3 regions of the Tatumella sp. UBA2305 genome follow, and region 1 is predicted to be linked to each of the others. Evidence: predicted binding sites of a transcription regulator. Region 1 holds the regulator's gene; each other region holds the start of a gene.
The links. Region 1 encodes PhoB, which activates phosphate uptake and scavenging genes when phosphate is short. Its sites were predicted from a motif close to CTGTCATAAAACTGNCNNAT; they were not measured.

Region 1 (4,269 bases):
CAAAATGCCACCAGGCGCGGCGAAACTCGCCGTCGGTCACTACCTGTAAACCAGCAGCCTGTTGCTGCTCAACGACTTCACGAATTGCATCGTTTTCAACATTACGCAGTCCTTCCGCATCCAGACGACCCGCTGAAAAGTCTATCCGAGCCTGTTTTACCGCTTCGGGACGCAGAAAACTCCCGACGATATCCGCGCGAAACGGTGCCTCTGTTCTTTGCATAATTATTCTCCTGATGCCGGAGTGGACCGGCGAATCTATTTAAGCCATCCAGACGGCTATTTATGTGATTTTTTCAGGGTGGCATGAGAAAATCAGCCTGACAATTGAATATAATTCATTCCTCATGAATTTATTTCATCTGGTGTGTAAAAGCGACGGGTAATCTTCTGCGGAGGATAATAGGCAATCAGCCACAGTTTCACCGCAGAGAGGCCTCTGCGGTGAAAGCGGGTTATGCGCCGGAGACAGCAATGGCTGTATTCGCCGGAACAATCATCCGTGCAGCCAGAGAAAAACTGAAGCAGGTACAATATCCGGGCTCACTGGTGATGGATAACCTGGCTCCGTGATGACCCAGCGCATGTTTCACAATCGCCAGACCCAGACCACTGCCACCGGTATTACGTGATCTGGCTTTATCCACCCGATAGAAACGTTCGGTCAGACGAGGGATATGTTCTTCGGCAATCCCCGGACCATCATCGGACACCGAAAAATATGCCCCGTCAGTTGTGCGTTTCCAGATAATCTCAATTTGGGTGTTTTCTGGGGTATGATTGATGGAGTTATAGATAAGGTTAGAAATGGCACTGCGTAACTGTTCATCGTTACCGTACACCCGCAGCTTTTCATCAATAGAAAAACTGATTTTTTGACGTCCCTGACTGAGGGTTTCGGCTTCCTGCTGCAACATATGCAGCATTGCCGGAACATCGACAACCTCCTTCATGTTCAGTGCGGGGGCTGCCTCGATTCGGGTTAAGGTCATCAGCTGTTTAACCAGTCCCTCCATGCGCCGGGACTGTTCCTGCATTGTCCCCACCGCCCTGAAGTAAATATTATCCTTCAGCTGACTATCTTCCATCATCTCCAGATATCCCTGGATCACCGTGAGTGGTGTGCGCAGTTCATGGCTGACATTGGCAAAGAAGTGACGCCGCATATTTTCCAGTTGTCGCATCTGAGTCATATCCCTGGCACTGATCAACCACTGCCCTTCGCTGTAGGGCATGATCCGGAACTCCATATGGTGTCCGTTATTCAGCAGCTGAGTCAGTGGGGTTTCGAAGCTTTTTGCCTGCAGGTAACGGGAAAACTCAGGATAGCGGAGCAGATTAAGGATATTTTGTCCGTTATCCTCCGGCCAGCGTAATCCGAGATATTGCTGCGCCAGCCCGTTGCACCAGAAGATATTGCCCTCTTCGGTGGTCAGGATCAGGCCGTCCGGCAGCGATTCAGCACCACTGCGGAAGCGTTTAATCAGATCACGCAACTCTCCGCGTCTTCGCCGGTTACGCACCTGCATCAGATACAGGCCATGAAACAGCGGTTCCCAGCTTCCTTTGCCGGTAGGCGGGGTAATGGTTCTGTCGACCCATAACCAGTGTGACAGACGCATCAGTTGAAAAAAATGCCAGAAGAGTAATACCACCACCGCCAGCAGCAGACACCAGGCTAACTGCCGGGTCATTAGCCCGGCCACACCACCTGCCAGGCAGACCAGCAGAAATTCAAATAACAGGGTGCGCCACGAAAGTTTGTCCAGCACGAATGACACTCCATTCAGAAACGGGCAGAGAACCGATATCCTGTACCACGGACTGTTTGTACCATACGCTCATGGCCGGTAAATTCCAGTGCTTTACGCAGACGACGGATATGGACATCTACCGTCCGGTCCTCCACATAAACATTCGTTCCCCATACATGATTCAGCAATTGTTCCCTGCTGTAGACCCGTTCAGGGTGAGTCATAAAGAAATGCAGTAATTTGTATTCCGTGGGTCCCATTTCTACCGGAGTTTCCCCTGACATGACACGATGCGAGGTTGGATCCAGTGTCAGTCCCTGAATATCAATCAGTTCATCATCTGCAGTCGGTGAAATACGACGAATCACCGCTTTGATCCTGGCAATCAGTTCTTTCGGTGAGAACGGTTTGGTCATATAGTCATCAGCACCGGCATCCAGCCCCCGAACCCGGTCTTCTTCTTCCCCTTTGGCTGTCAGCATGACCACCGGAATATCCCGGGTCATCGCTTCTTTTTTCAGGTAGCGGATAAACTGAATACCGCTGCCGCCGGGTAACATCCAGTCCAGCAGAATCAGATCGGGCCAGGGTTCGATCAGTTTTTTTACAGCGCTGTCATAATCCTCAGCTTCGATGGGATGATAGTCATTCTGCTCCAGAACGAAACATAACATTTCGCGAATCGGAGCCTCATCTTCTACGACCAGAATGCGTTTAGCCATTGTTTCTCCAGCGAATATCTTCGGGTATTTCCGAAGTTGCGGCGCCATTATGAGTCAGTTTTATGACAGTTTTATGAATAAAAGCCAGCTAATTTTCTGCAATCATGTCATAAAAACTGGTGGATGTTGGCTGACTGGATTATCTCACAGCCCCGCCGCGCGTCCTCATCACCGTCACCATGACTCTTTTTTTATCCGGGAGCCGGCAACAGGTATACTGCGTTCAGCAGGGTGAAACCGGGAGCATTATGAAAATTATCCATACCTCTGACTGGCATCTGGGTCAGTTTTTTTATACCCGTAGCAGGGCTTACGAACATCAGTCTTTTCTCGACTGGTTATTGCAGCAAATTACCGACCTCCGGATCGATGTCCTGATCGTTGCCGGCGATATATTTGATACCGGTTCGCCCCCCAGCTATGCCCGTGAAATATACAATCACTTTGTCGTTGCATTACAGCAGACCGGTTGTCAGTTAATCATTCTGGCCGGAAATCATGATTCGGTCGCGATGCTCAACGAATCACGGGAACTGCTTGCGTGCCTGAATACCCAGGTGATCGCCAGTGCCGGCACAGACATCAGCAATCAACTGGTGATTCTTCGCGACAAGCAGCAGAATCCCGGGGCTGTGCTCTGTGCCATCCCCTATCTGCGTCCCCGGGATATTCAGTTAAGCCAGGCCGGGCTGAATAGCCAGCAGAAACAACAAAACCTGTTGCAGGCCATCACTGATCACTACCGGCAGTGTTATGACGCCGCACTCAGATTGCGGGTTGAACTGGGGCAACCTGAATTACCCGTGATAGCCACCGGACATCTGACAGCGCTGGGTACCCGTAGCAGCGAATCCGTACGGGATATCTATATCGGTAGTCTGGATGCTTTCCCTGCCTCCGCCTTTCCTCCCGCCGATTATATTGCTCTGGGGCATATCCATCGATCACAACAGGTCGGCGGGCAAACGCATATTCGTTATAGCGGTTCACCGATTGCACTGAGTTTCGACGAACCTGGTACAGAGAAGAGTGTCTGTCTGGTCGAATGTGGTCCCGGTCAGCCACTGACGGTGACCACTCTGCCGATCCCCTGTTTTCAGCCCATGCAGACCCTGAAAGGTTCACTGGAAGAGATTGAAACACAGATCAATGCGCTGACCAGCGATGACAGCGGCCGGCCGGTATGGCTGGATATTGAGGTCACGCAACAGGACTATCTGAGTGACTTACAACAACGTATTGAAGCTTTAGTCTCCGGCAAGCCGGCCGAAGTATTACTGTTACGCCGCAGTCGTGAACGTTCGACGGCAGGTATTCAACGGATGGAGAATGAAACGTTGAATGAATTAACGGCAGAAGAGGTGTTTATGCGTCGTCTTGAGCTGGAACAACAACTACCGGAAGCGGATCGCCAGCGGCTGCTCACCCTTTACCTGCAAACTCTGGAACAGGTACAGCATGCCGGACAGGAGCAGGACTGCAAATGAAAATACTGAGCCTGCGGTTCAAAAACCTTAATGCTTTGCGTGGCGAATGGACTATCGATTTTCGTCAGTCCCCCTTCGCCGGTAATGGCCTGTTTGCCATCACTGGTGATACCGGCGCGGGTAAGACTACCCTGCTGGATGCTATTTGCCTCGCGCTCTACCACCAGACGCCACGGCTCGGCCCTGTCACCCCAGCCCAGAACGAACTGATGTCACGCGGCACCAGTGAGTGCCTGGCAGAAGTCGAATTCGAAATTAAAGGCCAGGCCTGGCGGGCCTTCTGGAGCCAGAACAGGGCCCGGGGCC
Region 2 (4,269 bases), on a different contig from region 1:
TCATTATCAGCCACCTGTAACTGCTGCAGTGTCTGACGATAGGTATCCTCTGAAATGACTGCCGGGGTAAAGGCCACATTGCCCTGGTAATTTCCGCGGCCGATTTCTGTGACCCGGGGTTTGCCTCCCAGTTCACCCGTGGTGTAGCATAGCGCATCTGATAAGGCGAGGTTCGGAGCCCATAACCGGCCAGCCTTATAGCATCTGTCAAACCAGACAAATTTATCTCCGGCTGCAAATTTACTCAGACGTGAAGTTAATGTTTCGGCATATACCCCTTCCGGGATCGGTTCGACTTTATCGCTGTCCACTTTTATCAGTACCGGCAGACGGAAGGTGGATCCGGAAAAGCTCAGGGTGTTTTTTTGCTGATCGACAGTAAACCGGTCAATGCGCCGCGGGAAATTCCATAACTGGATGATGTCCGGTTTCCACGCGTTGATCTTGCGGGGAAGGTCAGTAAATATTTCGGATAACGAGGTTCCTGACAGGCTGCTTCGCCCCAGACCAATAAAATTATCACCTCCCAGAATATCCAGTACGGTCGCACCGTTATCCATCGTGCTGCGTTTACGGTTGATCTCCGTGGTTTCAGGCTTATCACCACGAATTATAAAAAAGCTATCGTGGCGCGGATGCTTGATCAGGTAACGATAAGCGGTGTTATTCATCGCCAGATGGTCAGATCCCACGACGATAATAGTATTTTTAAACCACGGTGAGCTTTTTATCCGCGCAATAAGCCGGGCAATGTGTTCCTGAGAACAGGAAACCGCACTAAACGACAGGTTATTTTTTCCGTCATAGGGGTAGGCCTTGCGCTGGCAGGTCGCCGAGATAAAGCCGTCCGGGTGGTGGGTGTCAACGGTCAGCGCGAATAATGCAAATCGTTGTTTTTCCTGTGATAACTGTTGGTATTTTTCGAAAACTTTATCCAGAACCGTATCATCATAAAAGCCCCAGTTATTTCGGTAGTCAGGATTTGTCACCTGAGATTTCAGTTCTTCAGAACCTTCAAGATGTTGCACGTCAAACCCGTGGGATTTGAGAAACACATCTTTACCGCCGAACCGGAGGTCAGCACCCTGCATGAACCAGTTCTGGTAGCCTGAGTTTTTCAGTATATCCCCGAGGCAAATATTTTGCGGATAGAAGCTGGATAATGAGGACGACGCATTACCTTCAAAGGGGGCAAACAGCGGAATACCACACTGAGAGGCGACCATACCCGCGATGGTATAATCGGTGCCCGGTAACTGAGCGGTTCGGGTGAAATCGATGCCGGAGTTCATCTGTTGTGACAATTCCGGAGCCAGGTCAGGAAAGGCTTGCTGATCGAAATAGGTACGTTCCAGGCTTTCTGCGTAGATATACACCAGGTTCAGCGAGGGGTTTTCAATCTTTGCCGCAGGGACTTTAAAGTAATCATCAAAATCTGACCCATCTTTGCCTGTATGTGACGTAATAATCTCTTTAACCTGATAGTAGGCCGGGCTGGTATTGATCGACAACAGGGCCAGCACACTGGCCAGCAGGCTCCAGCCTAAATGATGTTGTTGGTTTTTTTTATACAGCAGCCAGCCCAGAGCACAAAACAGGGCGATGAAAAGCAAGATCAGTCCTGCAGCCGGCAGGATGTATTTAGCGGTGCCGGCACCGGTCAGACTGCTGGTCAGGGTATAGATGACTGCATCGGTAATGCCATTTCCGGTAAAGTAGTTACTGGCAAATAAAACCGCGTTAAGCAGCAGGAAAATCATCAGCAACATCAGCATAAGGATAAACCACAGGCGATGCCGTCCGGCTTTACGGGAATAAAGGAACACTGACGTAATAAAAAGTCCGAATGAAACAATGACTGACACTACCTGGCTCTCCTGATAAAGAAATAACGACAGATGGGCGGATTCCGTCGCCAGACACTCTGCCGCAGAGGATGATTCTGCTTACTGGCTGAGATGCCTGTTGTTACGCCATAATTCTCCTGGTGTACCTGCTGCAAAATGGCCGTCAGCATTATTCCAGGCTAATTCCCAAAAAAACTGTCATACCAGTGTCATGCGGGCAGGATAGGGTAATAATATTGCTGCCCCAATCCTTGGTGGCCGGAAAATGCTCGCGATACTGAAAATCAGTGTCGTTGCTAACTATTTGATAGTTTTCTGAATGTGTTTTTTTGTACCAAAGAATAAGTATAAAGCACAATGCGTAACTTGTGATGATATTTCCGGACGAATTGAGATCTGCCTGCAGATTTCAGGGAGATATCTGTGATTCTGGTGAGTGTATTCTAAGAAGTTCAGTAGCCTTCCGGCGATGGTTGTTACGCCTGCACCTTGCGACATAATTTTTTACATCTCATTGACGTTTCTGACAAATACTCTCCTTCAGCTTCTGTTGTGAAATGCTATAAAAATAGTATTAACAAAAAAATAACCTCACCTCTTCCCTCTTGTTATCCGCGTTACTTTGGCTTGCCTGCCGACAGGGTCAGTCTTGGCTAACGTGATGAAAAGGATAAATAACATGTTTCACTGGACGCCAACTCAGCGTAATGTCGCCTTTGCCAGTTTTATTAGCTGGACTCTGGATGCGTTTGATTTTTTTATTCTGGTATTTGTATTGAGCGATCTGGCTCAGTATTTTCATAACACTATCACTGATGTATCACTCTCTATTATGCTCACTCTGGCGGTCAGACCTGTCGGTGCGCTGATATTCGGTCGTCTGGCTGAAAAATTTGGCCGCCGTCCGATTCTTATGGTCAACATCGTGATGTTTTCGGTGTTTGAACTGTTGTCAGCCTGGTCACCCACCTTCGGAGCGTTCCTGACTTTCCGTGTGATCTATGGGATTGCGATGGGTGGGATCTGGGGCGTCGCCTCGTCGCTGGCGATGGAAACCATTCCGGATCGTTCCCGGGGTTTGATGTCAGGGATTTTTCAGGCGGGATATCCGTGTGGTTATCTGCTGGCTTCTGTCATCTTCGGTCTGCTGTATAATCTGATTGGCTGGCGTGGAATGTTTATGGTGGGGGCATTGCCTATCCTGCTATTGCCATTCATCTGGTTCAAAGTGCCTGAATCTCCGGTGTGGCTGGCCTCTAAAGCCCGTGCAGAAAGTCACGCTCTGTTGCCGGTCATTAAGCAGAATGCCAAACTATGCTGTTATCTGGTCTTGCTGATGGCCTGTTTTAACTTCTTTAGCCACGGTACGCAGGACCTCTATCCGACCTTCCTGAAAGTCCAGCATCAGTTTGATGCACATACCGTCAGTATCATTGCTATCTGCTATAACATTGCGGCGATGTTGGGTGGTGTTTGCTTTGGGCTGTTGTCTGAGAAAATTGGTCGCAAGAGAGCCATCATGCTGGCCTCGGCGCTGGCATTACCGGTACTGCCGTTATGGGCCTTCTCTTCCGGTTCCTGGATGATTGGCCTGGGCGCATTTTTAATGCAGTTTATGGTGCAGGGCGCCTGGGGCGTTATCCCGACCTGGCTGACCGAACTGGTTCCCTCGACTGCCCGCGCCGTTCTGCCTGGCTTCGTCTATCAGCTGGGTAATCTGATTGCTTCCGTGAATGCGACATTGCAGTCTAAAATTGCCGCGACTCATGGCGGAAACTATGGACTGAGTATGGCTATCGTGGCAGGGACTGTGGCGGTGCTTATCTGCTTACTGACTGCGTTTGGCCGTGAAACCCGGGGGATCAGGATTTCAGGTCAGGATTGATGCTGGCGGCGGTTATCACCGCCAGCCGCTTACTGGCAAACGTCAACCCAGCTGGCGTTTGTCAGTTCTGCCATCCGTTGCGGAGAGATCCTGACCGCACTATGGGTGGCTCCCGCCGCAGGCAGCACTTCATCAAACGCCTGTAAGGAGACATCACAGTAGACAGTTAACGGATTTTCCAACCCGAAAGGGCAGACACCCCCCACCGGATGTCCGGTGGCATTGATCACCTCATCGACACTCAGCATCCGAGCTTTGGCGCCCAGAGTATCTTTCAGTTTTTTATTATCCAGTCGCGCGTCACCGCGCATTACAATCAGCACTATCGCCTGTTTTACTTTCAGAGACAGGGTCTTGGCTATCTGGCCGGGAGTGACACCATGAACCCGTGCTGCCATATCGACCGTCGCGGTACTTTCCGTGGTTTCAATCACTTCAATATCAGGGGCATGCTCAGCAAAAAACTGCTGTACCGACTGCAGACTCATGTTTATCTCCGGGAATTATTCAGCATTAAAAATTGCCATAAGCCGGTAG
Region 3 (4,269 bases), on a different contig from region 1:
AGTTTGTGGATATGCAGGCCACCATTTATCAGCATGTGATGCCGTTTCGCCCGGAAGCGCGCCGTAACGGCCAGGATATTTTTATCTGTCAGCACAAATATCAGCCTGACCAGCCGTTACCAGAAACTTTCTCCGGCAATTATTATATTCCCGTCTCTCAGGCAGTGATGACAGAGCCAGACTGGCTGTTATAGCCAGTGATGGCCGGATGTCCGCTATCTGTATCGCTACATCGTTCGGACCGGGCGATGTTACTACTGACTCACTGACTTTCCCCGGAGTTTCAGAAAATGAAAAAACTGATCACCCTTCTGCTGCTGTCGTTCACCACAGCGACCTCTTTCTCCGCCGCAGCCCAGTGGCCACCGGAGACCGGAGCCAAAGTACCAGGTAATGCACTGGAATATCCCACCCGGCTGTCCCCGGTAAATCAGTCACTGGAGCAGATGCTGAACCAGGGCGGTGAGATTATTGCCTCTTCCCTGGCCTCAGATGGCCCGGTGGTCACCCTCAGGCTGAAAAAACATTATATTTTCTGCCTGCTAAAAGGCGCGGGTAGCGGTTCAGACCAGAATGTTGCGACGTCAAAGTGTTACGCCATGAACTAACGGTTTCCCTGGCAGTAAAATGAGCGTTACGAAGTATTGATTGATGTTTTCCAGTCTCAGCTGGTGAATATTCCCGGCTTTCAGACAGATACCGGTAACACACCCTCCGGAATTTTCTTCCCGCTCTGACCAACAACAAGGCTGCCTGATTAAGGGTTAACGTTGCGTAAACAGTGCCTGCCCTACACTGGCGGCACTGCCGTCAGGTCGGGGGCTGAAAAATACGCCTCTGGTAATGGATACCTGCTACTATGCCGCCACTCTGCCCGGGGTGTCACTGGGTTATGTGGGGCGGCGGCATATTCCCGCCGCTCTGAAAGCGTTAATCACGATTATTCACGAGGCCAATGATGAGCAGCATCACAATCCTTGAGGCTACAAAGCTCCGGCGCAGGCGGCTGCCGAGCTCCATGCCCACTGGAAGTTATAGCCTCCCAGCCAGCCGGTCACGTCCACCACTTCGCCGATAAAGTAGAGACCCGGCACATCGCGGGCTTCCATGGTGCGTGAAGAGAGCTTATCGGTATCGACTCCCCCAAGGGTAACTTCGGCCGTCCGGTAACCTTCGGTTCCGTTAGGCTGCACCGCCCAGCAGGTCAGCTGTTCCACCAGTTGCTGCTGCTGTTTGTGGTTCAACTGCTTTAACGTCAACTCCGGAACCATCTGCAACTGTTGCAGTGTTTCGGTCAAGCGTTTAGGCAATACTTTGGCCAGGCAGTTCTTCAGACTGAGATTAGGGTGAGCCGTGCGCTGGATATTGAGAAACTCTTCCAGGTCCATTTCCGGTAACAGGTTAATCATCAGCCGTTCACCTGGTTGCCAGTAGCTGGAAATCTGCAACATCGAAGGCCCGGACAATCCGCGGTGAGTAAACAGCATGGCTTCTTTAAACAGTGTGCCTTGTTGCGCAGTGACCGTCACCGGCAGAGCCACCCCGGAAAGCGTCTGTAGCTGTTCGAGTAACGGTTTGTGCAGCGTAAAAGGCACCAGTGCCGCACGGGTCGGAAATACCCGCAATCCAAACTGTTCAGCAATCTTATAACCCCAGGGGGTTGCCCCAAGGCCAGGCATCGACAGCCCCCCGGATGCAACAACAAGTTTGCGAGCACTTACTTCACAACCATTCACGTTTAGCCGGTATTCACCTTGATCGTCTCGTTCGGTGGTGAGGATTTCGCTGCGTAGTCGCAGGGTTACCTGGCCTTTCTGGCATTCCGCCAGCAACAAATCGACGATTTGCTGAGCAGAATCATCACAAAACAGTTGTCCGAGAGTTTTTTCATGCCAGGCAATACCGTGTTTACCCACCAGCTCAATAAAATCCCACTGTGTATAGCGAGCAAGTGCTGACTTACAGAAGTGAGGATTATGTGACAGGTAGGCAACAGGCTCGGTATACAGATTGGTGAAATTACAGCGCCCGCCTCCGGACATCAGGATTTTTCGGCCGGCTTTTTTGCCGTTATCCAGCACCAGGACTTTCAGACCTCGCTGCCCGGCCTGTGCCGCACAGAACAGCCCGGCAGCACCGGCACCCACCACAATAACGTCAAACTTTTCCATATCGCCCCCGCCCGAAAAACGGCTGATTGTAGAGATATGCGTTGCCGGACTCCAGACTGAAAATTTCTTAACACGCCTGGGCTTCGCATAACTTTATAATTTTTAAGTATTTTTAAAATTAAACTTTCATGAAGCTGTCACATTACTGCAAAAAAAAAGAGATTTTTCTTTCCTGAAAGGACTTATCTCGCCGATAATGCGCGGGGTTCATGTCCTCAAAAAATGGCGTAACGTTTATGCTGCATCTTTTTGCTGGTATCGATTTAAGTACTGGCCTACTACTGGTAGTTGCTCTGCTGTTTGTTTTGTTTTACGAAGCAATCAACGGATTTCATGATACCGCTAATGCTGTTGCCACGGTAATTTATACCCGTGCGATGCGCGCGCAACTGGCTGTTGCAATGGCGGGGATCTTTAACTTTTTGGGAGTTTTGTTAGGTGGTCTGAGCGTGGCTTACGCTATTGTTCATATGCTGCCGACCGATCTGCTGCTTAATGTAGGTTCTGCTCATGGTCTGGCCATGGTGTTCTCTATGTTACTGGCCGCAATCATCTGGAACCTGGGGACCTGGTACTTTGGTCTGCCTGCCTCCAGCTCCCACACTTTGATTGGAGCGATTATCGGCATTGCTGTCACCAATGCCCTGGTCACCGGCACTTCGCTGGTTGACGCCCTGAACATTCCGAAAGTCATCAATGTTTTTATGTCACTGATTCTGTCACCGCTGATTGGTATGGCGCTGGCAGGCGCATTAATATTTCTGCTACGCAAATACTGGAACGGAACACGTAAACGTTCACGGGTCCATATGACGCCAGCAGAGCGGGAAAAGATTGATGGCAAGAAAAAGCCGCCTTTCTGGACACGAATTGCGCTGATTGTTTCTGCCATTGGTGTCAGCTATTCCCACGGCGCCAATGACGGACAGAAAGGCATTGGCCTGATTATGCTGGTACTGATTGGTGTCGCCCCTGCCGGATTCGTGGTGAATATGAATTCTTCGGGATATGATATCACCCGGACCCGCGATGCGGTGGAACATCTGGAGCAGTATTACCAGCAGAACAGCCAGTCGCTGCAATCTATCATCGCTCCGACGGTCACCCCGGCGGCAATAGCCACTCCGATAGAAGAGTTCCACTGCAGTAATGAGCGTGCTCTGGAAGCCGTGACGCATGCTCAGAAAATGCTGACCAACCTTAGCAGTTACGACCAACTGAGTGTCGAAAATCGTTCTCAGATGCGCCGCCTGTTACTGTGTATTTCTGATACCGCTGATAAGATTGCCTCGCTGCCACAGACCAGCAGCCAGGATCGTAAATTCCTGGGCGATTTACGCCATGACTTACTCGGCACGGTTGAGTACGCCCCGGTGTGGATTATCTTTGCCGTAGCGCTGGCGCTGTCTGTCGGGACCATGGTCGGCTGGCGTCGTGTGGCTACCACGATTGGTGAGAAAATCGGTAAGAAAGGGATGACCTACGGTCAGGGGATGGCGGCTCAGGTCACTGCGGCGGCTTCTATCGGGATTGCCAGTTATACCGGTATGCCGGTATCTACCACCCATATCCTGTCATCTTCCGTCGCCGGAACTATGCTGGTCGATGGAGGCGGTTTACAGGGTAAGACTATCAAGAATATCGCGATGGCCTGGGTACTCACTCTGCCGGTTTCGATTCTGTTGTCTGCCGGGCTGTACTGGATTTCACTGCATCTGGTTTAGTGATTTCAGCAGCACCACTGAAAAAGGCTGTCCATATGGACAGCCTTTTTATTATCTGCCGACCTTATTATCCGCCGACGATTCCGCTCTGAGCGTAGTAGTCCCGGGCCGCATGCCTGCCCCATTAATCCCCTGTCGGGGATTAATGCCAAATCAACAATCCGACCAGGCTTATCACAATAATCGCGCACAGGCTGCTGGTCAGAATAAACTGCCCGCGCACCCGTTCGCAGCGACGAATAAACTCTTCATCATGGTGTTCAAGATAGCGCTTTGCATGGATATAACGCACCAGCCGCATCTGTTTCGCCGGCTGTCCGTGGGCCGTGAAAAAACCAGCACCATCCACCGACTGATAGAGCAGTGGGTCACAA

Region 2: opgB (phosphatidylglycerol--membrane-oligosaccharide glycerophosphotransferase) is a predicted target of PhoB. The motif match lies at 2,043-2,062, and genes of this name have one in related genera.
Region 3: pitA (inorganic phosphate transporter PitA) is a predicted target of PhoB. The motif match lies at 2,295-2,314, and genes of this name have one in related genera.

Annotation. Positions count from the first base shown of each region.
Region 1 covers NZ_DDVT01000020.1:207,296-211,564, reverse strand. Annotated here, with positions in the region: gene B3Z23_RS13455 (cobalamin-independent methionine synthase II family protein) at 1-223, opposite strand, end outside; gene phoR (phosphate regulon sensor histidine kinase PhoR) at 456-1,772, opposite strand; gene phoB (phosphate response regulator transcription factor PhoB) at 1,787-2,476, opposite strand; gene sbcD (exonuclease subunit SbcD) at 2,725-3,963, shown strand; gene B3Z23_RS13435 (AAA family ATPase) at 3,960-4,269, shown strand, end outside.
Region 2 covers NZ_DDVT01000023.1:208,385-212,653, reverse strand. Annotated here, with positions in the region: gene opgB (phosphatidylglycerol--membrane-oligosaccharide glycerophosphotransferase) at 1-1,865, opposite strand, end outside; gene B3Z23_RS16640 (MFS transporter) at 2,527-3,732, shown strand; gene B3Z23_RS16635 (YbaK/EbsC family protein) at 3,762-4,220, opposite strand.
Region 3 covers NZ_DDVT01000005.1:92,974-97,242, forward strand. Annotated here, with positions in the region: gene B3Z23_RS02815 (helix-turn-helix domain-containing protein) at 1-194, shown strand, start outside; gene B3Z23_RS02820 (hypothetical protein) at 291-608, shown strand; gene B3Z23_RS02825 (hypothetical protein) at 844-981, shown strand; gene B3Z23_RS02830 (NAD(P)/FAD-dependent oxidoreductase) at 984-2,171, opposite strand; gene pitA (inorganic phosphate transporter PitA) at 2,408-3,895, shown strand; gene uspB (universal stress protein UspB) at 4,038-4,269, opposite strand, start outside.